Regions from separate parts of the Bacillus sp. PK6-013 genome, predicted to be linked through region 2. Evidence: riboswitches for the same ligand, from Rfam matches in the RefSeq annotation. Region 2 holds a riboswitch; the other holds the start of a gene.
The links. Region 2 has a riboswitch for glycine ahead of gcvT (glycine cleavage system aminomethyltransferase GcvT). Riboswitches for the same ligand answer to the same signal wherever they lie in the genome.

Region 1 (16,368 bases), 1.6 Mb from region 2:
CGCACTTTTCTCCATTAATATCAATGATCATATGGCCCAGTTCCCCTGCGATTCCTTCCGCTCCATGGTACAGTTTTCCGTTGATGACAATCCCCGCACCGACACCGTGGCCGACGTTTACGGCCGCCATACTGCCTGCATCATCGCGGCCGCCGAACCACGATTCGCCAAGCGCCATCGCCCTGGCATCGTTTTCAACTCTGACCGTTAAGTTGAATTCTTGTTCCAGCACATCTTTAATGGGAATATTGGTTAGGTTTAAAATCGGGGCGATGCGTGACATTCCCGTTTCAGCATCGACGACCCCGTGCATTGCGATGCCGATCCCGATGATCTTTTCCTGATTGACATCGGCCCGTCCCAAAATCGCATAAACATTTTCTTTTAAAACATCAATGAACGTCTCGTTTGTCAGCGGTTTTTTCAGCAGGCTGGATGTCCGCTGCAGTATCCCTCCGGCTAAATCGGTTAAGATGCACTCCACCGTCTCAGGCCCGGCATCAATGCCAATGACATAATAGGCACCTGTGTTGATGTGCAGCATTGTCGGCTTCCTTCCGCCGCTCGAATGGCCGAGCGTGCTTTCTTTCACGAGCCCTTGTTCGATCAGCTCTTTGACAATGCTTGAGACCGTGGGAGGGGTAATCTTTGTTTCCTTGGCGATCTCGGCTCTCGAAATCGGCTCTGAAGTTCTGATTTTATTAAGAATGATCGATTTGTTCACCGATTTCATTAATTGAAATGTACCACGCTGCATGTGAAATCCTCCATTTACACCATATCGTAGGTTTTATTGTACCACGGTTAATTAATTAAATTAACAAACGAAAACAAGAAGGCTTGCGTTCAAAAATATAATCAGTTATACTGACTATATTGTTTGGTGATTATTTTAGGTGGTGATGATTTTTGAAACAGTTAAGTCAATTTTACGGATTTTTGCTAGGAAAGGTTCTTCAGCAAATGGAGGATCAATTTGCTGATGTTCTCGCTCCGTATAGCTTGAATGCCAGGCAATTCGGAGTACTTGTATTTATTGAAGAAAACCCTTTTTCTTCTCAAAAACTGATTTCTGAACAACTGCAGATCGACCGTACGACAATGGTGAGCCATGTTGACCATTTAGAAGCTTCAGGCTTTGTGGAAAGGACAAAAAACGCAAGTGATCGCAGGGCATACAGCCTAATCCTTACTGAAAAAGGCAGCGATGTACTGTCATCATGCAAACAGGTTTTAGTACAGACAGAATATGAGGTTTTATCCCCTCTGACTGACAATGAAAAAAAATTATTTAAAGATTTGCTTTTAAAAGTATGGAAAAAGTATAAAAACTAGGAGGCATACCCTATGAATTCACTCGATTTTTTTAATGCACGTTTAGAAGCCACCATTAGTCCAATGGATTATTTTAAATCTTCAAAGGATCACCCTGAAAAATATTTTTTAATAGATGTAAGAAACGGGCCAAGCGAAGTCAGGAGTTTGACGATAAAAGGTGCTCAAGCGATACCTGAACACGATCTCCCTCATCGATTAGAGGATATTCCAAAAGATAAAGAAATCATTGTGTACTGCTGGGATGTCTGGTGCAATACGGCATCTAAAGCAGCTAAATTTTTATTAGAAAAAGGCTATCAAGTGAAAGAGCTGACCGGAGGGATCGCGGCATGGAGAGAAATGAATTTTCCTGTGTCAGCATGCACCGAAGGGGATACTGACAAGGATGCTTGCGGATGCTGAATGGAATGAAAAGAAGGTATTGGATCGGCGTAGCTTCGCGCGATCACGTCTTGAAGGGTGTATCCGGAGGCTTTGCTCAACTTTGCCACGGAAAAGAGGCGCCTTTAAAAAGAATGAATCCCGATGATTGGATCATTTATTACTCGCCAAAACAAAATCTCAAAGATGATGCGCCCTATCAAAAGTTTACAGCTGTAGGGGAAGTGAGTGATAACAGAGTTTACAAGGTTCATGCGGGAGAAGGATTCTCACCTTACAGAAGGAAGATCAACTTTTTAAAATGCCGGGAAACGCCGATCCACCCATTCATTCCCAACCTCTCTTTCATCAAAAACAAACGGCACTGGGGTTATTCCTTTCGATTTGGGCACATAGAAATTAGCGAACATGACTTCAAACTCATCGTTAAACAAATGGTCAAAATATAAAGGGCAGCTGCTCCCTTTATACTTTTTTGCTTTAGTGGAGTATTTCGAGCGCATTGGCAAAACAAATCGTTTTATAAATGGAAAAAATTTTTCGGAAAATTTGAAATGAAAGTGTTTGCATAATCAAAATAATCGCGTTATCATACTTGTATACAAGTATACTCGTATAACTAGGAAGGTGAGTGTATGAGCCAATCTAAAAATCTTTTATATCCGGAGAAGTGGCTTTCAAGAGCTTCAACAGGTGTTCGCGTCGCATGCGAGCTGAGAATGCGCATTATTTCCGGCTTGATTGAAAGCGGTACCATTTTATCTGAAAATAAATTGGCTGCGGAATTCTCGGTGAGCCGGTCTCCCATCCGCGAGGCTTTAAAAATACTGGCATCGGAAAAAATCATCCGTTTGGAACGGATGGGCGCCGTTGTCATCGGTTTAACCGAAAAAGAAATTGGAGAAATTTATGATGTGCGTCTGGTGATGGAAACATTCGTATTCGAACGGCTTGGACGGGCCAATGTCGACGAACTGGTAACAGACCTCAGCAAAATATTGGAGATGATGAAAGTCTCCATCAAATACAAAGATGCCGACGAGTTCTCATTTCAAGACGTCTTATTTCACGAAACGATTGTCCGCTCCATCAATCATTCTTACATTTTGATGATATGGAACAATCTCAAACCTGTGATGGAAAGCTTTATTCTTTTATCCATGCGGGCCCGCTTAAAAGAAAAATACGAAGACTTTGAACGAATTCTCGATAACCATGAACTTTATATCAAAGCGATCAAAACGAAAGACAGGGATCTGATGCTTAAATCCCTCCATCAAAATTTCGATGACGTGCAAGGTAAAGTTGAAGATCTGTGGCTGTCGCAACAAATGCTGGCGAAAGGGGCCGAACAAGAAAATGACTAGTTATATGTTAGGCATAGATATCGGTACGACAAGCACGAAAGCGGTTTTATTCAGTGAAAAAGGGGACGTGATCCAAAAGGAAAGCATCGGCTACGCGCTTTACACACCGGACATCTCGACCGCTGAGCAAAACCCGGATGAGATTTTTCAGGCCGTCATCCAGTCAACGGCGAAAATCATGCAGCAGCATCCTGACAAACAGCCGTCATTCATTTCATTCAGCAGCGCGATGCACAGCGTGATTGCGATGGACGAAAACGACAAGCCGCTCACCTCCTGCATCACTTGGGCAGACAACAGAAGCGAAGGCTGGGCTCATAAAATCAAAGAAGAAATGAACGGGCACAATGTCTATAAACGGACGGGAACGCCGATTCATCCGATGGCGCCGCTAAGCAAAATCACATGGATTGTAAACGAGCATCCTGAAATCGCTGTCAAAGCAAAAAAATATATCGGAATCAAAGAATATATTTTTAAAAAGTTATTTGATCAATATGTCGTCGATTACTCCTTAGCTTCGGCGATGGGAATGATGAATCTCAAAACATTGGCCTGGGATGAAGAAGCACTGGCCATTGCAGGCATCACACCTGACCACCTATCAAAGCTCGTTCCGACAACAGCCATTTTCCATCACTGCAATCCGGAACTGTCGGCGATGATGGGAATTGATCCGCAAACGCCATTTGTCATCGGTGCCAGCGACGGCGTGCTTTCCAACCTCGGCGTCAACGCGATTAAAAAAGGCGAAATCGCCGTCACTATTGGGACAAGCGGTGCGATTCGCACGATTATCGATAAACCGCAAACCGATGAAAAAGGCAGAATCTTTTGCTATGCCTTAACTGAGAATCATTGGGTCATCGGCGGGCCAGTCAACAACGGCGGGATCGTCCTTCGCTGGATCAGAGATGAATTTGCATCATCAGAAATCGAAACGGCAAAACGTCTCGGCATTGATCCGTACGATGTCTTGACCAAAATTGCCGAACGCGTCAGACCGGGTGCCGACGGACTGCTGTTCCATCCATACCTCGCAGGCGAACGGGCGCCGCTCTGGAATCCGGATGTGCGCGGTTCATTCTTCGGCCTCACCATGTCGCATAAAAAAGAACACATGATTCGCGCGGCATTGGAAGGGGTTATTTACAATCTGTACACCGTCTTCCTGGCGTTGACAGAATGCATGGACGGTCCAGTTGCCCGAATTCAGGCGACCGGAGGTTTCGCAAGGTCTGACGTATGGCGGCAAATGATGGCCGATATTTTCGAATCGGAAGTCGTCGTGCCGGAAAGCTATGAAAGCTCTTGTCTCGGAGCCTGCATTTTGGGGCTGTACGCGACAGGGAAAATCGATTCATTCGATGTCGTCTCCGACATGATCGGAAGCACGCACAGACACGCGCCGAAAGAAGAATCGGCCAAAGAATACAGAAAATTAATGCCGCTTTTTATCAACTTATCTCGAGCACTTGAAAACGAATATACACAAATTGCAAATTATCAAAGAAGCTTATCCAGCAAAAAATAGGGGAGAATTGGAGGCGTTATCATGCCATTACTGATCGTAGCAATCGGGATTGTCGCATTATTGCTTTTGATTATGGGGTTAAAACTGAATACGTTTGTTTCCTTGATTATCGTATCGTTCGGGGTTGCATTGGCGCTTGGAATGCCGCTTGACGACATCGTCAAAACGATTGAAGAAGGCCTTGGCGGAACGCTCGGCCATATCGCATTGATCTTCGGGCTCGGCGCCATGCTGGGCAGGCTGATCGCGGATTCAGGGGGCGCTCAGCGCATTGCGATGACCCTCGTCAACAAATTCGGAGAGAAAAACATCCAATGGGCGGTCGTCATCGCCTCCTTTATCATCGGGGTTGCATTATTCTTCGAAGTCGGATTGGTATTATTGATTCCAATTGTATTCGCCATTTCAAGAGAATTGAAGATATCTATTTTATACCTTGGAATTCCAATGACGGCGGCCTTATCCGTCACACACGGCTTCCTGCCCCCGCATCCGGGACCGACGGCTATCGCGGGAGAGCTCGGCGCCAATATCGGGGAAGTGCTGCTCTACGGTATCATTGTTGCAATTCCAACCGTTCTTTTGGCCGGACCTTTATTTACGAAACTGGCGAAAAAAATCGTCCCGCAATCATTTGAGAAAATGGGCAGCATCGCTTCACTCGGTGAGCAGAAAACGTTCAAGCTTGAAGAAACGCCCGGCTTCGGCATCAGCGTCTTCACAGCTATGCTTCCGGTCATTATCATGTCTATTTCGACTGTTATTACGCTTATTCAAGAAACGATGGGCCTTGCAGACAACAGCCTGCTGGCAGCGGTTCGCTTAATCGGGAATGCCTCGACTTCGATGGTCATCTCCCTGTTGGTCGCGATCTATACGATGGGGATGGCCAGAAAGATCCCGATCAAACAAGTGATGGATTCCTGTTCAACCGCCATTACACAAATCGGAATGATGCTCTTGATCATCGGGGGCGGCGGCGCCTTCAAACAAGTCTTGATCAATGGCGGAGTAGGCGACTATGTAGCTGAATTATTCAAAGGAACAGCCATGTCGCCGATCTTGCTCGCCTGGGTCATCGCCGCAATTCTGCGCATCTCCTTAGGATCCGCGACAGTTGCTGCATTAAGCACAACCGGACTCGTTCTTCCGATGCTCGGACAAAGCGATGTCAATCTTGCGCTGGTTGTGCTTGCAACAGGGGCCGGAAGTGTAATCGCTTCCCATGTCAATGACGCAGGCTTCTGGATGTTCAAAGAGTATTTCGGACTAAGCATGAAAGAAACATTTGCCACCTGGACACTGCTTGAAACCATTATCGCGGTGGCCGGATTAGGATTTACTTTATTGTTAAGCCTATTTGTATAAAAAAGTCTTAAATGAAGGAGCAGGTATTACATGCGCAATACAATCGGTGTCATAGGTTTGGGAGTCATGGGGAGCAATATCGCCCTGAACATGGCAAGCAAAGGCGAACAAGTCGCCGTCTATAACTACACAAGGGATTTAACCGATCAACTCGTCCAAAAAACGGGAGGCCAAACAGTCAAGCCGTACTATGAACTTGAAGATTTCGTACAGTCTTTAGAAAAACCGAGAAAAATCTTTCTTATGGTCACAGCAGGCAAACCGGTTGATTCTGTTATCGACTCGCTCGTTCCTCTGCTTGAAGAAGGGGATGTCATCATGGACGGCGGCAACTCCCACTACGAAGATACGGAACGAAGATATGACAGTTTGAAAGCGAAAGGTATCGGCTACTTGGGAATCGGCATTTCCGGCGGCGAAGTCGGCGCTTTAAAAGGCCCATCCATTATGCCCGGCGGAGATCGGGACGTCTACGAAAAAGCAGCTCCGATTCTCACAAAAATCGCCGCCCAAGTAGAAGGATATCCATGCTGTGTCTACATCGGTCCAAAAGGCGCGGGGCATTTTGTCAAAATGGTGCACAACGGCATCGAATACGCAGACATGCAGCTTATCGCTGAAGCGTATACATTTTTAAGAGAAAAGCTTCTTTTGCCGATAGATGAAATCGCTGACATTTTCGACACGTGGAATCAAGGAGAGCTGAAAAGCTATTTAATCGAAATCACGGCAGAGATCCTGAGGAAAAAGGATGAGCGAACGGGCGCTCCGCTCATCGACGTCATCCTCGACAAAACCGGCCAAAAAGGCACGGGCAAATGGACGAGCCTGCAGGCCATCGACAACGGCATTCCATCATCGATTATCACGGAATCCCTGTTTGCCCGTTACCTGTCATCATTAAAAGACGAACGGACAGCTGCCGAAAACGTATTGGCCGGCCCTGAAACAGAAGAACGGCCCCTGGATCAGAACGTGTGGATCGACCGCGTCAGACAGGCGTTATACATGGGGAAAGTCTGCGCCTATGCCCAAGGCTTCGCTCAATATAAAATGACGTCTGACCTGAACGGATGGAACCTGCCGTTAAAGGACATCGCCCTCATCTTCCGCGGCGGCTGCATCATCCGCGCACAATTTTTAAATCTCATCAGCGAAGCTTTCGACAAACAGCCGGACCTGTCCAACCTGCTGGTCGCACCTGACTTCGCTGAAAAACTAAAAGAATACCAGTCCGGCTTGCGAAAGGTCGTCTGCGAAGGCATCAGCTCAGGCATCTCATTCCCGTGCCTGAGCACCGCCCTCTCCTATTACGACGGCTACCGGACGGGCCGCTCAAACGCAAACCTGCTGCAGGCGCAGCGCGATTATTTCGGCGCTCACACGTATGAGCGGACGGATATGGAAGGCGTGTTTCATACGGACTGGTATTAAAAGCTGCACCCCAGACCTCGGGGTGCATTCTTATTTTACTCAAGAATGAATTTCATACTTTGTTCAACATTTCACAAACTCATACTTCAAATTCGTGATATGATAAATTCAGCCACAGAAAAGGAGGACTGATACCAAAATAAACCAGATATTCGCTTCAGGGATAAAATTTTTTAACTCCACTTGTGAAATGTTTCACAAACAATGTCCGCATCATTCATCCCTGAACATCCTGTTGTAATCAAATTCCTATTCATTCACTGGAGGGTTTACAATGGCAATCGAAGAAAAGGAAATGAAACAAAAGCAAAATGCCTCAACCATGGTTGATCAGCTAGTCGAAAAAGGCCTAAAGGCATTGGAAGAATTCCGCAGCTTTGATCAGGAGCAGATTGATGAGATCGTCAAACAGATGGCGCTTGCCGGCCTTGATCAGCACATGCCTCTCGCCAAACTTGCCGTCGAAGAAACGAAGCGCGGCGTTTATGAAGATAAAATCATTAAAAACATGTTTGCCACAGAGTATGTCTACCATCATATCAAATACGATAAAACAGTGGGCATCATCAATGAAAACGAACACGACGGAGTCATTGAAATCGCGGAGCCTGTCGGTGTCATCGCCGGGGTGACGCCGGTGACCAACCCTACTTCCACTACAATGTTCAAGTCCCTGATAGCGATCAAAACAAGAAACCCTATCGTGTTTGCTTTCCATCCATCGGCCCAAAAATGCAGCCGCGAAGCGGCGAGAATCCTTCGGAACGCAGCCGTCAAAGCAGGAGCACCAGACAACTGTATCCAATGGATTGAAACGCCTTCGCTGAATGCAACTCAAGCCTTAATGACCCACCCGAACGTTTCCCTGATCCTCGCAACAGGGGGCGCCGGCATGGTGAAATCAGCGTACAGCTCCGGAAAACCGGCCCTTGGTGTCGGACCTGGAAACGTTCCGTGCTACATCGAGAAGTCTGCCAACCTGAAGCAAGCCGTCAATGATCTGATCTTATCCAAAACATTTGACAACGGCATGATTTGCGCATCAGAGCAGGCCGTCATCATAGACAAAGACATCTACTCAGACGTCAAAGTCGAAATGACAAGAAACAACTGCTATTTCTTAAATGAAACCGAAAAATCAAAGGTCGAGAAATTGGTCATCAATGAAAATACTTGCGCGGTAAACGCTGATATCGTCGGCATGCCGGCATTCAAAATCGCTGAAATGGCCGGTGTCAAAGTGCCTCAAGATACAAAAATCCTCATCGCCGAATTAGAAGGCGTAGGTCCGGATTACCCGCTTTCCAGGGAAAAACTGAGCCCTGTTTTAGCGTGCTACAAAGTCAGCGGAATTCAAGAGGGATTAAAACGCGCCGAAGACATGCTCGCGTTCGGTGGAACCGGCCACTCGGCGGTAATTCATACGAACGATCAAGAAGCCGTTAAAGAATTCGGATTACGGATGAAAGCCGGGCGGATCATCGTCAATGCACCGTCGTCACAAGGGGCGATCGGCGACATTTACAACGCCTATATGCCTTCTTTAACACTCGGATGCGGCACATATGGCGGAAACTCCGTCTCGTCAAACGTTGGAGCTGTTCATTTAATCAACACGAAAAAAGTGGCGAAAAGGAATGTCAATATGCAGTGGTTTAAAGTTCCTCCAAAAATCTATTTTGAAAAACACGCAACCCAATATTTAGCGAAAATGCCTGACATCTCAAAAGCGTTGATTGTGACTGATCCGGGGATGGTGAAACTCGGATATGTAGACCGCGTCCTACACTACTTAAGAAGGCGCCCGGATTACGTTCATTGTGAAATTTTTTCTGATGTCGAGCCTGATCCTTCAATCGAAACGGTGATGAACGGCGTCGACATGATGGCCAAATTCCAGCCGGATGTCATCATCGCCCTCGGCGGAGGTTCTGCAATGGATGCCGCAAAAGGAATGTGGTTGTTCTATGAGCACCCGGATGCTGAATTCTTTGGATTAAAGCAAAAATTCCTGGACATCCGCAAGCGCATTGTCAAATACCCGAAACTGGGCGAAAAAGCAAAATTCGTCGCGATCCCGACGACATCAGGCACAGGCTCTGAAGTCACGTCATTCTCTGTCATTACAGACAAAGAAACGAATACGAAGTATCCGCTGGCCGACTATGAATTAACGCCGGACGTCGCGATCATTGACCCGCAATTTGTCATGACCGTGCCGAAACATATTACGGCTGACACAGGAATGGACGTATTAACACACGCAATTGAATCATACGTATCGTGCATGGCTAACGACTATACAGACGGCTTGGCCATGAAGGCCATCCAGCTGATCTTCGAATACCTGCCTAGAGCATACAAAAACGGCAGCGACGAGCTGGCCCGCGAAAAAGTGCATAATGCATCAACGATTGCCGGAATGGCGTTTTCCAATGCCTTCCTTGGCATCAACCACAGCTTAGCCCATAAGCTTGGCGCGGAGTTTCACATCGCTCATGGACGGGCAAACGCCATCCTTCTGCCGCACGTGATCCGCTATAATGCAGAAAAGCCGAAAAAGTTCACGGCATTTCCTAAATACAGCCACTTCATAGCCGATCAGCGCTACGCGGAGATTGCCAGAACGCTCGGCCTGCCTGCAAAAACAACTGCAGAAGGCGTTGAAAGCCTGATCCAGGAGATTATCTCGCTCGCCAAAGAGCTTAAAATTCCGATGAGCATTAAACAAAACGGCGTGGATGCTGCCGCATTCGAAAGCAAAGTGGATCTCATGGCCGAACGCGCCTTTGAAGATCAGTGTACGACAGCCAATCCGAAGCTGCCGCTCGTTTCGGAGCTTGCTGAGATTTACCGTTCCGCATATAAAGGAGTTTAGCCAAAGAAGCCGTCATTCCGACGGCTTTTCGTTTTCAATTAGGACTCTTCATTCTCACTACTCTACCATTTGTGCCAATCATACTATATGAAAGTTACGAAACTCCAACTCTTTTCTTTAGCTGAAATACTTAACAAAAAATTAACGGGCTTTCCCCTTGACAAAAAATATTTATTACTTGATAATTTGTATATAATTATAATAATTACAGAGAAATAAAGTTTACAATTTTTATTTCTCTTAAACTACATTCAGGAGGACGATATTATGTCTCTAATCGGAAAAGAAGTACAACCATTCGCAGCGAAAGCTTACAAAAACGGTGAGTTTATCGATGTTACACACGAAGATCTAAAAGGCCAATGGAGCATTTTCTGCTTCTATCCAGCAGATTTCTCATTTGTTTGCCCGACTGAGCTTGAAGACCTTCAAAACGAATATGCTGCCCTAAAAGAACTTGGTGTCGAAGTATACTCTGTTTCTACAGACACTCACTTCGTACATAAAGGATGGCATGATAGCTCTGAGAAAATCGGCAAAATCACTTACGCGATGATCGGCGACCCGTCTCAAACGATCTCCCGCAACTTTGAAGTGCTGAACGAAGAAGAAGGTCTTGCTGACCGCGGAACATTCATCATCGATCCGGACGGTGTGATCCAAGCTGTTGAAATTAACGCAGGCGGTATCGGCCGTGATGCAAGCACCCTGATCAACAAAGTAAAAGCGGCTCAATACGTCCGCCAAAACCCAGGCGAAGTTTGCCCGGCTAAATGGGAAGAAGGTTCTGAAACACTGACACCAAGCCTTGACCTAGTAGGCAAAATCTAAGGAGTGCATTCAATTGGTACTTGAAGCAAATATCAAAGCACAATTAAACCAATACATGCAGATGATTGAAAATGACATCGTCCTTAAAGTCAGTACAGGCGATGACAGTGTCTCTAAGGATATGCTGGCTCTTGTAGAAGAGCTGGCTTCCATGTCATCAAAAATCACTGTTGAAAAGGCGCAGCTCGACAGAACGCCAAGCTTCAGCGTCAATCGTGCCGGAGAAGAAACAGGCGTCACATTCGCCGGAGTTCCGCTCGGTCACGAATTCACATCTTTGGTGCTGGCACTCTTGCAAGTAAGCGGCCGACCGCCGAAAGTCGATCAAAAAATCATCGATCAAATCAAGAACATCAGCGGCGAATACCGCTTCGAATCTTATATCAGCCTCACATGCCACAACTGCCCGGACGTTGTGCAGGCATTGAACATGATGAGCGTGCTCAACCCGAACATCACGCACACGATGATCGATGGTGCGGCATACAAGTCAGAAGTCGAAAGCAAAAACATTATGGCTGTGCCGACCGTATACTTGAACGGCGAATCCTTTGGAAGCGGCCGAATGACGCTTGAAGAAATTCTTGCGAAAATGGGCAGCGGCACAGATGCATCTGAGCTTTCTGATAAAGATCCGTTCGATGTACTCGTTGTCGGAGGCGGACCTGCCGGTGCAAGCGCAGCAATCTATGCGGCGCGCAAAGGCATCCGCACAGGAATCGTTGCCGAACGCTTCGGCGGCCAAGTCCTTGACACGATGAGCATCGAGAACTTCATCAGCGTGAAGCGCACCGAAGGGCCGAAGCTTGCGGCAAGCCTTGAAGAACACGTGAAGGATTACGAGATCGACGTCATGAACCTGCAACGCGCAAAAGGTCTCGAGAAAAAAGATCTTTTCCATCTTGAACTCGAAAACGGCGCTGTTCTGAAAAGCAAAACCGTCATTCTGTCAACTGGCGCACGCTGGCGCAATATCGGCGTACCTGGCGAACAAGAGTTCAAAAACAAAGGTGTCGCATACTGCCCTCACTGTGACGGACCGTTGTTTGAAGGCAAAGACGTCGCCGTCATCGGCGGCGGGAACTCCGGTATCGAAGCAGCGATTGACCTTGCAGGTATCGTCAACCACGTGACTGTTCTTGAGTTCGCACCGGAGCTGAAAGCAGACGAAGTTCTGCAAAAACGTCTCTACAGTCTCCCTAACGTGACTGTCGTGAAAAACGCCCAAACAAAAGAAATCACGGGTGATGAAAACGTAAACGGCATCACTTACGTTGACCGTGAAACAGGAGAAGAAAAACACGTCGAGCTCCAAGGCGTCTTCGTCCAAATCGGTCTTGTGCCGAACACGGAATGGCTCCCTAAAACCGTCGAACGCAACCGCATCGGCGAAATCGCAGTCGACAAACGCGGCGAAACAACCATCCCTGGCCTATTCGCTGCCGGCGACTGCACAGACGGACCATATAACCAAATCATTATTTCAATGGGATCGGGGGCAAATGCCGCATTAGGGGCGTTTGATTATTTGATCCGGAACTAACACGAAAGGCGCTATGCTGCTTAAACGGCAGTATGGCGCTTTTTTATGTTATAACCCATATAAATGGGACTTCACATCATGGCCGACAAACGCTTTCCATATGATCAAATTGTACGGATAGGACCAAGCGGGATATTGCGATTGTCCATTCATGTATGAATTGTATTCCATGACTCCATTCCTCTCGTTCTCATGTCTACATTAAATATAAACCTATAAAAGGAAACGGTTAATCAAAAATAAAGACGGCATACTGCATGCAGTACACCGTCTTTTTCAAGAGATTTAATTTGACTCATCATGTTCTTTTTGTCCTGTTTTTTTTCATCCAAAATAAAATAAACAATACAATAAACCATAGAGGAGTCAGCAGCAAGGCCGGGCGAGTCGCATCCGCATACAGCATAATCATGAGAATGACCGCAAACATCGCCAGGACAACATAATTGATAAACGGCGCGAATGGCGCTTTGAATGTTGATGCTGCGTGTAAGTGCGGACGGGTTTTCCTGTATCTAATATGGCTGACAAGAATCACACCCCACACCCATATGAAACAAATCGCGCTGATGGTTGTCACGATCCCAAAGGCTTGTTCCGGTATCAGTTTGCTTAATAGCGCTCCTGCTGACAGGACAATGGTTGATACCCATAACGCGTGACTCGGCACATGGTTTTTATTCAGCTTCGCAAAATTGGCCGGGCCCTGTTTCATTTTACTTAAATTGTACAGAATCCGGCTTGTTGAAAACATCCCGCTGTTACAAGCAGACGCGGCTGACGTTAATACAACAAAATTAATGATTCCCGCGGCAAGCGGGATGCCGACTAAGCTGAAGGTTTTCACAAAAGGACTTTCCGCTGCATTCAGTTCCATCCAAGGGTTAATACATAATAAGACGATAAGCGCGCCGACGTAGAAAAATAAAATCCGTAAAGGAATTTTATTAATAGCCGATGGAATATTTTTTTTCGGGTTCGACGTTTCCGCCGCCGATACACCTACTAATTCCACACCGACATATGCAAAGATCACCATTTGGAAAGAAAGCAAAAAGCCTGAAAATCCGTTTGGAAACAAACCGCCATGCGCCCAAAGGTTGGTAACCGAAACCGTTCCTGTATGCGTCTTAAACCCGATCACCAGCAAAATAACACCGATGACAATTAACGCAAGAATCGTGATCACCTTTATTAAAGCGAACCAAAATTCCAATTCTCCAAAAAGCTTGACAGTCAACAGATTGAGCCCTAATAAAATGAGTAAACAGATAAGTGCAGGGACCCACTGCGGAATATCAAACCAATATTTCACATAGACACCGACGGCAATCACATCCGCCATAGCCGTCATAATCCAGCAAAACCAATAGGTCCACCCGGTGACAAACGCCGCACGCGGCCCCAGATACTCCTCGGCAATATCGGTTAACGATTGATAACCCGCTTTAGATAACAGCAATTCTCCCAGCGCCCGCATCACGAAAAAAAGCGCAATACCTACAATGAAATACGCAAAGATGATAGAAGGACCCGCCAATTGAATCGCCTTACCGGAGCCTAAAAACAACCCGGTGCCAATCGTCCCGCCAATAGCGATAAGCTGTACGTGCCGATTGGATAAGTCCCTCTTTAATTCCCGCTGTTCCACATCAAACTCCTCCTTACCTCTCTAGTGAACGACGAGCAGTAAAAAAGCCCATAAAAAAAGAGATTGGATGTCCTCCAATCTCGCGGTCATAAGAATATCAAAATATATTTGTGCCGCTGACAATCATCAGCACGACAAATACATATTCGGTACTCTTCTGTCCTTTTGCCTGAGATTGTGAACCCTTCGGCGCCGCAGAATTCCGCGGTCTCTCCAGAAGCTGCTCCTGCTGTAGTGCGACCCACAGCAATCATAGCTTGCATGTATTGAGTTTTTCGATAGAGATAATTACTATCGGATAACTTTTAATTTTAATAGAGGTTGAGTGATTTGTCAATGGTCCTATTTATAGTTAACGCTAGTATTCTTAAACTCACCTATACTAGCGACAATATTTTCACCTGGTTTATAAATCAGCTTCTATTACGGAATCCTTTCGAAAATTGGGGTTTAACTGGCACTGCTCATGGGCAGAATAAGCATAATCTCTCTTGTAAACCTTCTAATACTTCTTCTGGTACTTCCCTGACCTTGATATCTTCACCTAGGAAAAGCAGCCAATTTGTTATTTCGGACAATTCTTCGGGATGATTCACATTGATAAAAGTCTTTAGAATGGCTGCGGTTTGATAAGGATTCGTATAGGAAATTGAAATTTTTAAAGGATGATATTTTTTGAATTGGGCAATCGCCTGTGGACCAAGTTCAAGGACAAGGTTGATTACTTCTTCCTGCTTACCTAGTTTCTCTAAAATCTTTTTCTTACTTATTCTTTTTTTCACAGCGTATGGTTTGACATTGGTAAGATTGTCCACAGGGAAAATCCTCCTCCTTTCATCCTTTAAGTCAAAGCCTTCAATCAGCCAAAGGCCTTTTTCATGATAAAGGTGCAGAAGATAAATGGGATAAGTCTTTATTACCTTCTCTTCTTTGATGGTAATCAATAAATAGCTATCCAAAAGAAGGAGCTGGATGAGTTTTTCTAACATGGGATGGGGGAGATCTGAAAGCTCAAGCAGGTCGGGATTATTGGGGTTTGTCCCTTCAAAAAGCAAGATTCGATTTAAAAAAACCAGGGCCTCTTGCTGGTTTTCTGAGATAAGGCCCAGTAATTTTTCAGCTAAAGACTGACGGCTCTTTAGATAAGGGAGTTGTTGATTTCTTGTAGCCATAAAAGCGATAAAAAGAGCTTTAATCTCATGATCGGTAAAGCGAACAGCAGGCAGGACAGAGTGGTTCATGACAAAATAACCCCCGCTCCTTCCAACTTCAGCAACAAGCGGCATCCCCATAGCTTCAATTTCCCTGATATCCCTGATAGCTGTCGAACGAGAGATGTGAAATTCCTGCATGATTTCAGAAATTGTAAAGTGGGCGCGGTTGTTGATATACCGCATGATGATATTAATCCGTTCAACTTTTTTCATCGGGGCCTCCTAAACAGTATCATTTTTTGACATGATTTAAGGTTATTATAAACGCATCAAGTGAAAAGACAAATCATTTGATTATTTAAAAAAAAGGAAGGTTTTGAATATGAAAAATTACACGCTGGAGGAAAAAGACAGCTTTACCGTTTTTGGTATTGGAACGGAGCTTGAGAGCGATTACACAGATTCTGCTGGCATAAATAAGGAAAAGGCAGACTTTTGGGCGGCCGTCAAACAAGATGGAAGGCTTGACACTTTAAAAGCCATAGCTACAAATGACTATATTTTTGCCGTGAACGAAGCGGTAAACAACAAGATGATGCATTATGCTGGCGTGATGACAGAGGCAGAGGCGTCGGTGGCAGGAGAAACCAGAGTTATCCAATTTCCTAAGGGGGAATACCTGGTTGTTAAAGGGGAAGGGAAGACGGCTGATGAGTTGAGTAATAAGCTTACTGGCATTGCCTTCGGTCAAGTCTTGCCGGAAGCAAAGAATTTTGCCTATGTTGGCGGGCCGAATGCAACGGTTGAGATGGGGCAGCGAAACGGCTTAGTATTCGGTGAAATGTGGATTCCTGTTGTTAAGAAATAAAAAGATAAAGGAGCGCTGGAA
Region 2 (16,368 bases):
CGATTCCATCGTATTGTTCCTCTGCCTCATGAAGAGCATCAATCAGGTCCCCTTCGTGGTTTGATTGAAAAAAAGTCAATTCAATCTGAATGCCTTCGGCAAATTGAAAAAGTTTTTGTTCCAAATCAGTTAATGTGTCTGTACCGTATACATCGGGTTCGCGTTTTCCAAGCCGGTTTAAATTCGGTCCGTTCAATATTAAAATATGCGGCAACTCTGCCTCCCCCTTCTCATCACGCAAAAAAATGTCCACTTACAGTGAACATTTTATCATATTGCTTCCTGATCAGGCACTATTCTCTTGTTTCTCCAAGGGCCCGCGTCAACTTTTCAGAATTGAGCTCATTGTATTCAAACGAAATGGAATAGCCGACGAATAAACCGTAAAGCAGGTAAATGCAAAGCGTCGTCACAACCGTTTCCCTCTTTAATTCAGCCACAGTCTGAACATCTGGGAACATCGGATTGAACAGGTAAAACACGACAGCCCACAAAACGGCTCCATATACAATGCCTGCCCACATGCCTTTGACCTGCTTCAAAGTGCCGTAGTAAAGCAGGGCAGCTCCGATGGAAATAACACCGATCAGCAGGATGCTGATAAACGTCCCGAGAAATCCGTTTTTCCAATCGCCGATGACAAAAGGCTGGAGAATCATGTTTGCATTGACTTCGGAGAACTTAAAAAGGTACGCAAGCTCACCGAGTGCACTCCAAAGCACTCCGCCGACAAAGCCAGTCGTGATCACCCTTCCGATGAAAGTCATCGGAGTTTCACGCTTATTTTGCTCAAGCTCTTCCGGCTGTTTTTGATTGTCTTCATTACCCATACAGTCCAGATCACCTCCATTTCCAGTATGTCCAAAAACAGCCTTGCCAACATCAGCTTTCCCGGATTTTTAAGATCCGAGTGTAAAAAGCATGAAAAAGGGTATACTTTAATTAGATTTGGCTTTGTAATAGGTTCGAATTTCTTAAATTTTTGAGCCCGTCAATCTAGAGGTTTCAGCGTTTTTCCTGTACAATAGGTGTAAGGAAATGGTTAATGTACTCATAGATTGATACAGATAGGTTGATGCAAATGTCAAATCAAACAAAACAGCCCGCATACGGAGGGCAGGCTGTCGTCGAAGGCGTTATGTTCGGCGGCAGGCGCCATTATGTAACCGCGATCCGCAGAAAAGACGGAAGCCTTGAATTTTTTAAGCTGCCTCGGAAAACCAATCCGGCGCTTGAAAAATTTAAAAAAATTCCTTTTCTCAGAGGGATTATCGCGATTATTGAAGCAAGCGCGAACGGCACCAAGCACTTGAATTTTTCGAGCGAACGCTATGACCTCGATCCTTCTTTAGACGATCAATTGAAAGAAGAGAAGCCGTCCAAGCTGACGATGATTTTTGGCCTCGCCGCAGTCGGCGTCCTGTCTTTTTTGTTCAGCAAGTTTATTTTTACGCTCGTGCCCGTTTTTTTAGCGGAGCTCACCCGTCCGGTCTTTCAGTCGGACGTCGCGCAGATTATGATCGAAAGCTTTTTTAAGCTGCTCCTTCTCTTAAGCTATATTTACGCCATATCATGCACTCCTTTTATTAAAAGAGTTTTTCAATATCACGGAGCAGAACACAAGGTCATAAACTGTTACGAGCAAAATCTGCCGGTCACGGTTGAAAACGTTCAGCGGCAGTCAAGACTGCACTACCGATGCGGAAGCAGCTTTATTTTATTCACCGTCATCGTGGGCATGTTTGTTTACTTGCTCGTTCCTACTGACCCTCTCTGGGTCCGTATTTTGAATAGACTCGCACTGATACCCGTCGTTCTCGGCATTTCATTTGAAGTTCTGCAGCTGACAAACAAACTGAGAGACATCCCCGTATTGAAGGTGCTCGGCTATCCGGGTTTGTGGCTGCAGCTTTTAACAACGAAAGAGCCGTCTGACGATCAGGTGGAAGTCGCCATCGCAAGCTTCAATGAGCTTCTTCATATGGAGACCAAAGCAGAGGACGAACAGAAGGAACCTTCTAATATCGTAATGTAATGCAACGAATTGGTTAATTTTTTGGGAGGTGGACAGTTATGAAGCAACGCGTACATCCTGTCTCAGCTTTAATTATTGCGTTTGGAATTTTTGGGTTTGTCTATTTCGCCATCACAAGTCCGGGCCGCCTGCTCCAATACTTGGTTGTTTTTGCAGCGGTCGGCGCCATCATTTATTTCGTGATCAGGCGCATTTCCAATCGCGATATGGGCAGTGAAGGAGCCGCTTTTAAGAAAGCAGCCAAGCAATCCAACAAGCGTTTTCAAGATCACAAAAAACGCTCTATAAAAGGCAAGGTTAATCATCTGAGAAGCGTACCGTCTATTAATAAATCGAAGCCGGTATTGGTGAAGAAAAAAAGCCAGACTCAGCTGACAGTGATTGAAGGCAAAAAAAGCAAAAAGAAAAACAGGGCTTTCTTTTAAAACGTCCACTGTTTCAAAAATAATTCTGTTCGTTTTTTTCCTAGCTCGATTAGAGCTAGTTTTTTTTCTGCCGACATCGCGAATTCAGTCGACAGGACTTCCTCAACAGGTAAAAAAATGATGTTGCGCTCATGTTTTGTGGCAATGTGCCTGGCGTCATGCGCCTCTTTCATCGTCTCAAACAGCGCCCCGAAAAGTTCGAACGCATTTTTAATCGTTTTCTTCGGCCTCTCTTTTTCATTGGGCATCAGCGTGATCCCCAATACCGGCCGTTTTTTTTCTGTTGTAAACAGCCACATCGGAAAATTGCTCAGAACTCCGCCGTCTACGACAACGCTGATGCCGCTGGAGGACTTGAGCTTCACCGGCTCAAAAAAATAAGGAATGCTGCAGCTCATCCGGACCGCCCTGGCGACGGAAAAACGCCTTGGGTTTAAGCCGTATCTGTTTAAATCGTCAGGCAGCACAAGCATCTTGCCATTCGATAAGTCGGAGGCGATCAACTTCAGTTTTCCCTGTTCAAGATCCCCGAAAACTGAAATGCCTTTCGCTTTCAGCTTTTCGGAAATCCAGTTTTCCAGTTTATCTCCTTTATATAAACCGAGCCGCCAATAAATCGATGCCCATTGCAGCATTTTCAAAGGCAAGAGTGAAAATCTCGGGTCAAGGAGCTCGCTTTCATTTAATTCTTCCATCATTTGACGGATCTCCGCGCTTGTATAACCTGCCGCGATAAACGAGGCAATAATCGAACCGGCGCTCGTTCCGGCCAGCCTTTTAAATCGGAAGCCCCGTTTCTCAAGCGCCTCGTATGCCCCCACAAGTGCAATCCCTTTCATACCGCCGCCTGAAAAAACCCCGTCGATGTACATCGCGATCTCCCTCCCTTAAAAGATGGCTTTACACCATTTTAAGAAACGGACAGAAAAAAAAGACCATGAGACAAAGCGGCAGCTGGAAAAACTGATACGGAAAGAGAAAAGCCGCCGTTCCCCGGCGGCTTTTATTGATTTTCCTGTTCGTTTCTTTTTTGGACGCTTCTCAAATCGTCGATTCTTTTGCTGTCGTCTTCAAAATACTGCACAAGATCTCCGACACGGTCAATGCTGTTCCAGCTTAAATGATGCTCGATTCCTTCGACATCATCATAAATTTTCTCTTCGTCAACACCAATGATTCGTAAAAACTGCTCCAATAATTCATGTCTGTATACTAAACGTTTGCCTATTTTCTTCCCTTTAGGCGTCAGCACGAGGCCGCGATACTTTTCATAAATCAAATATTCGTCTTTATCGAGTTTTTGAACCATTTTTGTAACCGAGGAGGGATGGACGGCCAGAGCTTCGGCTATATCTGAGACCCTTGCATATCCTTTTTCTTCAATCAGCATATAAATTTGTTCTATGTAATCTTCCATACTCGGTGTTGTCATCAAATCCCTCCAAATCACACCTATTCAAATCATAACAAGTTTACACTATGTGCATGTAAAAAACAAGCAACGGGATAACGTTTTCACCCGATTACCTTCTATAATTCCATTCATCTGCCGCATACTTCGTTCTGGCGAGATCGGCGACAAATTCCGTTTCCTCTTCTGTCAGTTCATAAGGCTCCAAATGAATGTTAAGCCCCTTTTCGAACCCTTTTTTAAAAGCTTTGCTCGCTTCTTCAATCGTGATTTTTTCTTTTGCGAGCTCATTGATGGCGACCGCTTTTTGTTTGAAGTTTCTCTGCATGCGCTCTCTGAGGCGATCATTTTTGTAAATAAACAAATCAAAGAGCTTGTCCTCATCCAGATCAAGAAGGATCGAACCGTGCTGGAGAATGACTCCTTTCTGCCTCGTCTGGGCGCTTCCTGCGACCTTTCTGCCTTCGACAACGAGCTCATACCACGACGGCGCGTCAAAACAGACGGAAGATCTCGGGTTTTTCAGGCTCTGTTTCTCTTTTTCCGTTCTTGGTATGGCGAAATACGCATCAAGTCCCAGCTCTCTGAAGCCTTCAAGAATACCTTCTGAGATGACGCGGTACGCTTCCGTCACCGTCTTGGGCATTTCCGGGTGTTCTTCAGACACAATAACACTGTAGGTCAGCTCTTGATCATGGAGCACGCCTCTTCCGCCGGTCGGCCTTCTCACAAAGCCTAAACCGTGTTTTTTGACGGCATCCAGATTGATTTCCTTTTCAATATTTTGGAAATATCCGACTGAAAGCGTTGGCGGATTCCAGCCGTAAAAGCGGATGGTCGGCGGAATCTTATTTTCGCTGTGCCAATAAAGGAGCGCCTCGTCGAGCGCCATATTAAAAGCGGGATCCTGTCGTCCCGAATCGATAAAACGCCATATTTCTTTTTCCATAACCTACCCTCTTTTTCTTTGGTATAAAATAAGTCTACCATTCCCTCTTAAAATTGAAAATAAATTCGGCGAATCAGATGACAGATTTCTGAGGCTTTACTATAATAGTATTTGTCTTAACATATCGTTAAAAATCTCCCGATTATCAGGCGGGATGAATTCAAAAAGGAGTCGGATCAGATTGTCTACCAGCAGCATTATCATTCTCTTGATTTGCGCCGCGCTCATCATCTACGCGGTCGTTTCATACATCTATCAGCAGCGCATTATGAAAACCTTGACAGAAGAAGAATTCCGGGCCGGCTATCGCAAAGCGCAACTCATCGATGTGCGCGAGCCGAACGAGTATGAAGGCGGCCACATTTTGGGTGCGAGAAACATTCCGCTTTCACAGCTTAAGCAAAGAAAAAGCGAAATCCGTCCTGACAAACCGGTTTACCTGTACTGCCAAAACAACGTCAGAAGCGGAAGAGCCGCCCAAACGCTCCGCAAACACGGCTGTAAGGAGATTTACAACCTGAAAGGCGGGTTCAAAAAATGGGGCGGAAAAATTAAAACGAAAAATTAATAACCGCAGCTGTCTCCAGTTGCGGCCAACATCCTAAAGCGTCTTTGCGTTTTAGGATTTTTTTTAGCATATCCTGCAGACAATCAAAACAGGCGGAGCAGATGATCCTTCAAATAAAAATAAGCCGGCGAAATGGGTTCGCCGGCTTTGTTCGTTATTTTTTCAAGTCTTCGATTGAATTGACATCTTTCATGTATGTCGGAACGACAAGGCCAATTTTTACGCCTGTCATGCTTGTACCGATATCTTCGTATTTGCCTTTGTATTTTTCAGCATATGTTTTATGCGTTTGCGGCAGCCATGCAGCAAGTGAAGCATCGACGCTTCCATTTGCAATTCCAGTCCACATCGGGCCTGCTTCTACTTGGCTGAGCGTCACGTTGTAGCCTAAGTCTTCAAGAACTTTTGCGATGACATTTGTGCTCGCAATTTCACTGTCCCATGCCACATAGCCGAGCTTAATTTTTTCGCCGTCCGCTTTATCGACGCCTTTTGTCCATTTCTTAACAAGGTCTTGATGTTTTTTAACGAAATCTGCTGCAGCTTCTTCCGCTTTTTTGCCTTCCTGAACGGCAAGCATGACTTCTCCCATATCATCCTCTGTCCAGCTGAATTGGCTGAGCAGCTTGTGTGCGCCCGGATGATCGTCCTTGAATCCTTTGCGCGTAACAGTATGGATTTCTTCGGCATCGCCGTAAGAACCTTTTGGATCTTTCAAATATTTGAGATCGTATTTTGCAAACATCCAATGCGGTGTCCAGCCCGTAATAATGATCGGATCTTTTTTATCGTAAGCTTTTTTCAATGCGGCTGTCATCGCTGAGCTTGAGCCTGATGTTACAGCCCACTTGCTGAGATCGTAGTCCTTGAGCGCCTTGTCCGTTGCATTCATAATGCCCGCTCCAGGATCAATGCCGGTAATTTTATAACTGACTTGATCGCCTACAGACGCGTTTTCATTATTATTGCTGCTTCCGCAGGCAGCCAGACCCAATGTCAGTACTGCTGCAGTGCCGATTCCCGCTATCTTTTTCCACATTATGCATTCCCCCTGCTTTTTTTCAATTTTATATTTTGTGTAACCCGGTCAAGTACGATCGCAATAATAACAATCGCAAGCCCGGTTTCTACACCGGTACCCGTTTGCAGCTGGGTAACAGCCCGGTAAACTTCTTCTCCAAGTCCAGGCGCACCTACCATGGATGCAATAACGACCATTGACAACGCAAGCATGATGCTTTGATTGATACCGGCCAGAATGGTTTTCGTCGCAAGCGGCAGCTGCACTTTAAAGAGCCGCTGGCTTGTCGTTGAACCAAATGCTTCTGTAGCTTCAATCAGATCTTCCGGCACCTGCTGAATTCCTAAGATTGTCATCCGGATTGTCGGAGGCATCGCAAAGATAACGGAAGCGACAACACCCGGCACAACCCCGATATTGAAAAAGAAGATGGCCGGAAGCAAATAAACGAATGCCGGCATCGTCTGCATTAAGTCAAGAATGGGCGTAACGATTCTCCGAACCGTTTTCTTTTGGGAGCCCCAGATTCCGACCGGAATGCCGATAATGACAGAAATCAGAACGGATGTGACGACAAGCGCCAATGTCTGGAGCATGGCGTCCCAATATCCTAAATAATCAATGATAAAAAATCCGATTAAAGTAAACAGCGCAATGCCTCTTTTGCTGATCAGCCAGACGAGCGCGGCAAAGATAACGGTCAAAATAACCGGCGGAACAAAACCCAGGCCTTGGACAATCGCATCAACAAACGATTCCACTCCGCTGGCAATTCCGTTAAATACCCCGCCGAACGACACCGTCAGCCAGTCAACAAACTGATCGATCCAATCGGCTAAAGGAATGCGGGGAAGCGATGATAAAGTAAACATTATCTCACCTCCTGAACAACAGTTTCATGAGCTGGTTCATGATCTGAATGTGCATTAATATACCGGTCATTTCCGGCAAGCGCTCCGATTAACGCGCCTTTGACGATGATCCCTTTCATCCGCTGTTTTTCATCGACGACAGCAATCGGGATGCTGGCATCAGAGACCAATTCAAAAATATCCGTCAGGATCGCATTCTCTTCCACGGTTGTAATGTCTCTCGAGATGACGCTCTCCAGCGTCTGGCTTTTTTCGGCTGCTTTTTTAGCTGTTTCAGCATCAACAGAACCAAGAAGCCTATTGTGTTTGTCAACGGCATAAATTGAGGAAATCCCGAGGTTTTTCATCAGCGTCAGAGCGACGCGCGGCCCTTTGTCTGCGCGTACGGTTTCAGCGCGTTTCATAATATGACCGGCTGTCAGCACTTTAGACAAGTCGACATCTTCAACGAATTTTTCAACATATTCATTTGACGGGTTCATTAAGATCTCTTCCGGCGTACCGATTTGAACGATGTTTCCGTCTTTCATCAATGCGATTCGATCGCCGATTCTCAGCGCTTCATCAAGATCATGGGTAATGAAAATAATCGTTTTGCCTACTGATTCATGCAAATCGAGGAGTTCATCCTGCATATCTTTGCGAATCAGCGGGTCAAGCGCGCTGAACGCTTCGTCCATCAGCAGAATGTCCGGATCATTCGTCAATGCGCGGGCAAGCCCGACACGCTGCTGCATCCCGCCGCTCAGCTGATCCGGATATTGCTGTTCATATCCTTCAAGACCGACAAGCTTTAATGATTCCATAGCTCTTATCCGGCGTTTACTTTTATCGACTTTTTGCAGTTCCAATCCGTACTCTGTGTTTTCAAGAATCGTTTTGTGCGGAAACAGAGCGAACTTTTGAAAGACCATGCTGATTTTTTTCCGGCGGATTTCCCGAAGCTGGTCTTTGGACATATTTGTTATCATGTCACCATCTATGTACACATGTCCTGCAGTCGGTTCAATCAGCCGGTTTAAAAGCCGCACCAAGGTTGATTTACCGCTCCCTGATAGACCCATGATGACAAATATCTCACCTTCATACACGCTAAAATCCGCTTGGTTCACCCCGACGGTCGCCCCGGTTTCTTTCAGAATTTCTTTTTTGGTTTTGCCATCGGCAAGCAGCTGCGTTGCTTTCTTTGTATTTTTCCCAAAAACTTTAGACACTTTTTCTACTTTTATCTTGATTGGCTTTTCGTCTGAATTCATATTTCTCCTCCCGTATGAAGCAATCTAATATACCGTAACATTTATGTAACATATGAGACAAACGGCATATTCACTGTCATTTTGTATCAAACCTTCATATTCATCGTTGTCACTCTCTACCCTTGTGAATCCTTTTAAATACTCCATAATCCTCTTCTTTTAAGGCAAATTAAACCATTATATTTGATAAAAACATTGAAACTATCACGTTTTACAATGTAATTTTTATTTTTAATTTTAAATTTGATGAATTTACTATTTAATACGAGAGAAATCCTTATCATTCAGTACATAAACCGTTTACATAAAGATGTTTTTTTCACAAAAAAAAACCGGCGAAATTGATCCGCCGGCTTCTTATCATTTTTCATAACGCAGCACGGGCTTCCGCGCAGCTTTTGTTTCATCCATGCGTTTCACAACGGTTGAATGCGGTGCTTCCTGAACGACTTCAGGCGTTTCCTCCGCTTCTTTTGCAATCTGGATCATCGTATCGATAAACGCATCGAGCGTTTCTTTAGACTCTGTTTCTGTCGGTTCAATCATGATGCATTCCTCGACATTCAGCGGGAAATAGATAGTCGGCGGATGGAAGCCGAAGTCCAAAAGCCGCTTTGCGATGTCAAGCGTCCTGACTCCCAGCTTTTTCTGGCGCCTTCCCGACAGCACAAATTCGTGCTTACAGTGCCGGTCAAACGGCAGATCGTAGTATGGAGCAAGCTTTCTCATCATATAATTCGCATTTAAAACGGCGTTTTCCGTTACTTCTTTGAGCCCGTCCGGCCCCATTGAACGAATGTACGTATAAGCTCTCACATTGATGCCGAAGTTTCCGTAGTAAGGTTTCACCCTGCCGATCGAATGCGGACGGTCATGGTCAAAGGTATAACGGCCGTCTTTTTTCACCAGCACCGGCTTCGGCAAATACGGAATCAATTCCTTCTTGACGCCGACAGGGCCTGATCCAGGTCCTCCGCCTCCATGCGGTCCTGTAAAGGTTTTGTGAAGGTTCAAATGGACGACGTCAAATCCCATGTCACCCGGCCTTGCTTTGCTGAGAACGGCGTTCAGGTTCGCTCCGTCATAGTACAGCTTTCCTCCGGCTTTATGGACGATTTCAGCCATTTCTAAAATATTTTCTTCAAAAAGGCCGAGCGTATTTGGATTAGTCAGCATTAACGCGGCTGTTTCTTCATCTACGACACGCTTTAAATCTTCAAGATCAACAAGACCGTCGTCATTCGATTTGACGGTGACCGTTTCAAATCCGGCAACAGTCGCAGACGCCGGGTTTGTACCGTGGGCCGAATCAGGTACAATGACCTTCGTCCTTTTATGATCGCCGTTTGCCTCATGGAACGCGCGGATCATCATCAGCCCGGTCCACTCGCCGTGCGCACCCGCGGCCGGCTGAAGGGTGACCTCATCCATCCCCGTGATCTCTTCCAAATGCTCGCTCAAGTCGTACAAGAGCTCCAGCGCACCCTGCACGGTCCGTTCATCCTGGAGCGGATGGATCGCAGAAAGTCCCGGGATTCTCGCGATTTTTTCGTTAATCTTCGGGTTGTATTTCATCGTGCATGAACCGAGCGGATAAAAGCCCGAATCCACTCCGTGGTTGCGCCTTGATAAAGCCGTATAATGGCGCATAATATCAAGCTCAGACACTTCGGGGAGATCTGCCGGTTCATCTCTGAGATACGCTTCGTCAAGGACGTCTGTCACATCTGTTTCAGGGACGTCAAGCTCAGGAAGGCTGTAGCCGACCCGCCCTTCTTTTGATACTTCAAAAATAAGCGATTGATCCTGATTATTCATGGCGATCCCCCAATTCATTCATGAGTGTATCGATTTCCTCTCTTGTTCTGAGCTCTGTCACGGCGATCAGCATGTGCTGTTTTAAATCCCGATATGAAGCGCCGAGATCGTAGCCTCCGATAATATTTTTCTCAAGCAGGCGTTCATTCGCTTTTTCGACAGGTTCATTGAGCCTGACGACAAACTCATTGAACATCGGCCCGTCAAACACGACTTCAAGACCGGCCCGTTTAGCTGCGTCTTTTGCGTAAGCCGCTTTTTGCAGGTTCTGCCATGCGATTTCCTTGACGCCTTTTTTGCCGAGCGCCGTCATGGCGACTGATGCGGCAAGCGCATTGAGCGCCTGGTTGGAGCATATATTTGATGTTGCTTTATCCCGTCTGATATGCTGCTCGCGCGCCTGCAAGGTGAGAACGAATCCCCTTTTCCCGTTTTCATCTTCCGTCTGACCGACGAGACGGCCAGGCACTTTTCTCATCAATTTTTTCGTGACGGCAAAGAATCCACAGTGCGGCCCGCCGAAAGCGGCCGGTATTCCGAACGGCTGGGCATCCCCGACAACGATGTCAGCTCCCAGTGCCCCGGGCGGTGTTAAAAGCCCGAGAGCCAGCGGATTGGCGGACACGATGAACATGCTTTTCCCTTTATGGGCGATCGGTTCAATGTCTTTCAGCGGCTCAATTCGCCCGAAAAAGTTAGGGTATTGGACGATCACTGCTGCTGTATCTTCGCAGACGGCTTCATCAAGAGCCGCAAGATCTGTTGTTCCGTTTTTGGCAGGGACTTCTACCACGTCGATGTACTGTCCTTTCGCATACGTTACTAAAACCTCGCGCGATTCGGGATGGACGGTTTCCGAAACGACGATTTTTTTCTTTTTTGTATGTCCTGAAGCAAGCATTGCCGCTTCGGCTAATGCCGTTCCCCCGTCATACATCGACGAGTTGCTGATATCCATGCCCGTCAGCTCGCAAATCATCGTTTGAAATTCAAAGATCGCCTGGAGCTCCCCTTGAGAAATTTCAGGCTGATACGGTGTATAAGCCGTGTAAAATTCCGACCGCGAAATCACGTGGTCCACGATGACGGGCTGGTAATGATCGTATACGCCCGCTCCCAAAAAAGAGGCGTGCATCACTGTATCTTTATTTTTAGCCGCGAGTTTCGTCAGCTCTTTTGTGAGCTCAGTCTCGGACTTTGCCTTTTTAATTTGGTATTCCCCTTTAAATTTGACGCTTTCGGGTATATCGGAGAATAGCTCTTCGATCTTCTCGACTCCAATTGCCTCAAGCATTTCTTTTTTATCCTGATCTGTAGCTGGCAGGTAACGGTGCTTCATCTTCAGTCTCCTTTCACGGCCTTGGCAAACTTACGGCTGCCGTTTGTAAAATGGGGTTTTCACGATTTTGGCTTTCAAGCGCTTATTTCTGATTTCCACTTCAACGACGGTGTCGAGGGCGCAGGCTTCTTTTTTCAGCAATGCGAGGCCGACGTTTTTCTTTAAGGTCGGCGACTGTGTGCCGGTTGTCACCTCGCCTGCTTGTTCGCCTTGATAATAGACGGCGTAGCCGTGCCTTGGAATGCCTTTATCGATCATTTCAAGGCCGACGAGCTTTCTGTCCGCTCCATGTTCCTTTTGGCTTGCCAGGACGGCTTTTCCGAAGAAGTCCGAGGCTTTGTTTGTTTTGACGGCGAATCCGATGCCGGCTTCGATCGGTGTAATATCTTTTGAGAGCTCTTGTCCGTACAGCGGCAGCTTCGCTTCAAACCTCAGCGTATCTCTGGCCCCGAGGCCGCACGGCACTAATCCCGAATCCTTGCCCGTTTCAAGAAGCAGCTTCCAAATGTAGGCTGCATCTTCACTCCGGCAGTAAATCTCAAAGCCGTCCTCTCCCGTGTATCCCGTTCTGGACACAAGCGCCTGCACGCTGCCAATCGCCGCATCATCCCTGAACGTAAATGGCTTTAACCCGGCAAGATCGCTATCTGCGACCTGTTTTAAAATCGATTCGGCCTTCGGTCCTTGAAGGGCAAGCAGCGCAACCTCGCCAGACACGTTTCGAACCGAAACGTCTCCTTCTTGGTGCTTGTTCATCCAATCGACGTCTTTGTCGATATTGGCTGCGTTAATGACGAGCATGTAGACATTGGCCGCTTTTTTATAGACGAGGAGATCGTCGATCGTTCCGCCGTCTTCATAGCACATGGCCGTATACTGGGCACCGCCTTCTTTCAGTGTCGAAACATCGTTTGTCAACAGTTTTTGCAAAAACGGAAGGCTGTCTGTTCCTGTGATTTCGACCTCCCCCATGTGTGAGACGTCAAAAAGCCCCGCTTTCGTCCTGACGGCTTCATGCTCCTCTTTAATTGAAGAAAATTGAACAGGCAGTTCCCAGCCGCCAAAATCAATCGTTTTTCCGCCATATTCCTTATAAAGGTCAAATAAAGGCGTTCGTTTAAGCATTCTGCTTCCCCCTTCGCTTTTCAAACTAAAAACAAGTTTGCCAATCATCAGAAAACAAGAAAGATTCCAACATCACCTGGATGGTTCCGCCGCTTTGGACGGCACAAAAAAGGACAGAGAAGCCCCTTTGTCAGTTCTGAGGCTCTCTGTCCTGGCACCTGAAAGTTTACTTTGCATCAAAAGCAAAGATGTCCCCTTTGGTGGTTTGTTAAAACATCATATGATACAAACTCTCTCCAGAGTTGCGTCAAGCAAGAGTTCTTTTGCCTGAGAGATTCACTGTTTCCCCAGCTTGCTCCTTCGGCGCCGCTTTAAGGTTTCCCGCTATCGGTCTCTCCCCTTGCTGTCATTCGCTCATATTCATTTCTTTTCATGGACATACTATATAAAGCTTATGATTTTTTTACTGATGATCTACAAATATCCTACCATCATCACAACAATTGGGCAACAGGAAAAATCATTAACAATTTATTATTTTAAAATAAGAATGTTCGTGTTTTGTTTATTTGTTAGTAAAATCCGTTTTTTTCACGCAATATTTTCTTTTAAAAAAGAACATTTGAATCTCAGAAGAGAAAGGCGGCATTAGTGATGAGACCAGACATTCATTTCGACAACGAGTGGCCGGAACAGTTCAAAAAGCACCTTGATGAAGACGGACCATGGGCGAATTGGGAGCTTTACAAGCTTTCCTGTGAAGTGCAGAAAAGGCTTGCGATTCCGACGTTTGAAGGCTTGCAGGCCCCTTATCACCTCCCAGGCTTCACCCCGCTTCCCCATCAGCTCGAAGTCGCCCGGAAGGTAGTCGAGCAGATGAACGGAAAAGCCATCTTGGCGGATGAAGTGGGCCTCGGCAAAACGGTCGAGGCTGGGCTGATATTAAAAGAATACATGATTCGCGGGCTGGCCAAGAAAATCTTAATCCTCGTCCCCGCCTCGCTCGTCTCGCAATGGGTGAAGGAACTGCGGGAAAAGTTTTTAATTCCGGCCGTGGAACAGAAAAAAAGCTATGTCTGGGAGCAGTGCGATGTTGTCGTCTCCTCCCTTGACACGGCAAAGCGGTCGCCGCACAGGGAGACGGTTTTGTCGATCCAGTATGATGTGGTGATTATTGATGAAGCTCACAAACTGAAAAACAATAAAACAAAAAATTACGAGTTTGTCCGCAGCTTAAAGAAAAAATATTGCCTGATGCTGACGGCGACGCCCATCCAAAACAAAATCGACGAAATATTTAATCTCGTTTCCCTGCTAAAACCCGGACACTTGGGAAATGAAAGCAACTTCAACAAAGATTATACAAAACAGATCAATTCAGCTGAAGCGCATGAACGCTTAAAGTCCCTTATCAATAAAGTCATGATCAGAAACAGACGGCATGATACCGGCATCACCTGGACGAAGCGCCATGTCGAAACCGTGCCCATTTCCTTTTCTCCTACAGAACAGGCTTTGTATGACGAGATTAAAAAGCTGAAGACAAGTCATCAGCATTCATCAAGCATGTTCTCAATCATGACATTGGAGCGCGAATGCTGTTCAAGCAGAGAAGCTGTCTATATGACGCTGAAAAACATGCTTGACCGAAAGGATCGCGAAGCGCCGGTGATCTCCGAACCTGTCATCCACCATTTGATCGAAAAGGTCAACGAGGTCGCGCAAAATTCAAAAGCGCTGAAAGTTGTTGAGCTCATTCAAGAACTCGATGACAAAGTCATCATCTTTACTGAATACAGGGCGACGCAGATTTATCTGCAATGGTTCCTCCAGCAGAACGGCATCAGTTCTGTACCGTTCAGAGGCGGATTTAAAAGAGGAAAGAAAGACTGGATGAAAGATTTGTTCAGGGGCAAAGTTCAAGTTCTGATCGCGACTGAAGCAGGCGGTGAAGGGATCAACCTTCAATTTTGCAATAAAATCATCAACTATGACCTTCCGTGGAACCCGATGCGTCTCGAACAAAGGATCGGCCGGATTCACCGGCTCGGCCAGGAACGCGATGTTTACATTTACAACATGGCAACAAAGCATACCGTAGAAGAGCATATTTTAAAACTTCTCTATGAAAAGATCCATTTGTTCGAAAAAGTCGTCGGAGACTTGGATGATATTTTAACAAAAATCGAGGTCGGCAATTTTGAAGACCACCTTCATGACATTCTCTTTTACTCCGCGACAGACGAGGAAATGAAGATTAAAATGGAAAACTTAACCTCTTTCATTTCATACGGAAATGAAGCCGTTTCAAACCAAGAACAGATCGGAGGCTAAAATCAAATGCGTCAGGAAGAAATATACCTGTTTTTAGAACGCTTTTTCATCGCAAACGGCTGCACGATCACCGACAAAAGTTCAGGCCACATGACTGTGCAGCTGACGGTTGAAGTCGATAAACAGATTATGAACAGGCCGTTTTACTGGCACTGGCTCGAAAAGACGGGCGGAGAACCTAATCCGATGAAAATCACGCTGATCACGAATGAAGACGAGGCCCCTTCCGATATCGAAGGTGAGTTTATTCATTTTGGATCACCAAGACTTTTTCAAATTTTCCAGGCCGTGCAAAAAAACGGCAAATTTATTCGCCTTTATGAGAAAATCCGTTCCGATGGAGCCCATATTTCCCTGGAACCGTGGCTCGGCATGAATGTGACGATCTCGTACCAATCCGACATGAAAAAAGATAAGCTTTTGTCTCTCGGCCTTCATTTAATCAGCGGTCAGCTGGTCGAATCGTTTCAAGAACAAATGGAGGCCCGAGATCTCTCTTCACAGATCTCTGACTACTGCTACACGATGTCGCCGTTGATTAAGCCGGAAAGCGGCATTAAACGGCTTGAGCGCTATATCGAACAGGCGGCCAGAAGCGAGCCGCTTGATTGGGCTGAAGCTTCCCTGAAACGCTGGAATAACGACCTGTCACTTTTAAACCAATTTTACGAGGATACTGAAGAAAAACCGGAGGAATACGAAATTGAGAAAAAGGCTCTCCAAACGCTTTACGAGCCTAAAATCGATATTAAAGTTCAAAACGGGGGATTATTTTATTTGCACAAAAAAAATTCAGGATAATTTTTCCGATTCGACAACATTCTTGTTTTTATTCAGTGAGCTGGACTTATAATAGAACTAAAGAGATAGGAGGAACTTTCGTAACACCATTTGGACAAGCTTGGTAAAGTGTTGAGTCTCGGGGTTTATCTTTGTTTATCACAACAGGTTGTCTGAAATACATAATGAAGTATTTTGGGGGGGAAATGTATGAATAAAGATAAAAATGAGAAAGAAGAATTGGATGAGGAGTGGACAGAACTGATTAAACACGCTCTTGAACAAGGCATTAGTCCAGAGGATATACGTATTTTTCTCAATTTGGGTAAGAAGTCTTCAAAACCTTCCGCATCAATTGAAAGAAGTCATTCAATAAATCCTTTCTGAATGTGCTATAATATCGAAAGGAAGGTGATGACATTGATTGGCCAGCGTATTAAACAATATCGAAAAGAAAAAGGCTACTCACTATCTGAACTAGCTGAAAAGGCTGGG

Region 1: it holds a riboswitch for glycine, as region 2 does, so the genes downstream of both, M1E03_RS00350 (amino acid permease) here and gcvT (glycine cleavage system aminomethyltransferase GcvT) in region 2, are expected to answer to the same signal.

Annotation. Positions count from the first base shown of each region.
Region 1 covers NZ_CP096417.1:57,268-73,635, reverse strand. Annotated here, with positions in the region: gene M1E03_RS00405 (ROK family transcriptional regulator) at 1-757, opposite strand, end outside; gene M1E03_RS00400 (MarR family winged helix-turn-helix transcriptional regulator) at 964-1,335, shown strand; gene M1E03_RS00395 (rhodanese-like domain-containing protein) at 1,348-1,740, shown strand; gene M1E03_RS00390 (EVE domain-containing protein) at 1,734-2,168, shown strand; gene M1E03_RS00385 (GntR family transcriptional regulator) at 2,355-3,086, shown strand; gene gntK (gluconokinase) at 3,079-4,620, shown strand; gene M1E03_RS00375 (GntP family permease) at 4,642-5,988, shown strand; gene gnd (decarboxylating NADP(+)-dependent phosphogluconate dehydrogenase) at 6,019-7,422, shown strand; gene adhE (bifunctional acetaldehyde-CoA/alcohol dehydrogenase) at 7,697-10,300, shown strand; gene ahpC (alkyl hydroperoxide reductase subunit C) at 10,568-11,131, shown strand; gene ahpF (alkyl hydroperoxide reductase subunit F) at 11,145-12,674, shown strand; gene M1E03_RS00350 (amino acid permease) at 12,973-14,325, opposite strand; glycine riboswitch at 14,473-14,552, opposite strand; gene M1E03_RS00345 (helix-turn-helix transcriptional regulator) at 14,790-15,752, opposite strand; gene M1E03_RS00340 (GyrI-like domain-containing protein) at 15,862-16,347, shown strand.
Region 2 covers NZ_CP096417.1:1,649,063-1,665,430, reverse strand. Annotated here, with positions in the region: gene aroQ (type II 3-dehydroquinate dehydratase) at 1-214, opposite strand, end outside; gene M1E03_RS08540 (YqhR family membrane protein) at 294-830, opposite strand; gene M1E03_RS08535 (DUF1385 domain-containing protein) at 1,082-2,035, shown strand; gene M1E03_RS08530 (SA1362 family protein) at 2,074-2,460, shown strand; gene M1E03_RS08525 (patatin-like phospholipase family protein) at 2,457-3,332, opposite strand; gene mntR (transcriptional regulator MntR) at 3,464-3,892, opposite strand; gene M1E03_RS08515 (lipoate--protein ligase family protein) at 3,984-4,820, opposite strand; gene M1E03_RS08510 (rhodanese-like domain-containing protein) at 5,002-5,388, shown strand; gene M1E03_RS08505 (glycine betaine ABC transporter substrate-binding protein) at 5,543-6,427, opposite strand; gene opuAB (glycine/proline betaine ABC transporter permease subunit OpuAB) at 6,427-7,281, opposite strand; gene opuAA (glycine/proline betaine ABC transporter ATP-binding protein OpuAA) at 7,281-8,537, opposite strand; gene gcvPB (aminomethyl-transferring glycine dehydrogenase subunit GcvPB) at 8,898-10,355, opposite strand; gene gcvPA (aminomethyl-transferring glycine dehydrogenase subunit GcvPA) at 10,348-11,694, opposite strand; gene gcvT (glycine cleavage system aminomethyltransferase GcvT) at 11,725-12,819, opposite strand; glycine riboswitch at 13,065-13,169, opposite strand; gene M1E03_RS08475 (DEAD/DEAH box helicase) at 13,414-15,093, shown strand; gene M1E03_RS08470 (YqhG family protein) at 15,100-15,894, shown strand; gene sinI (anti-repressor SinI) at 16,084-16,260, shown strand; gene sinR (transcriptional regulator SinR) at 16,294-16,368, shown strand, end outside.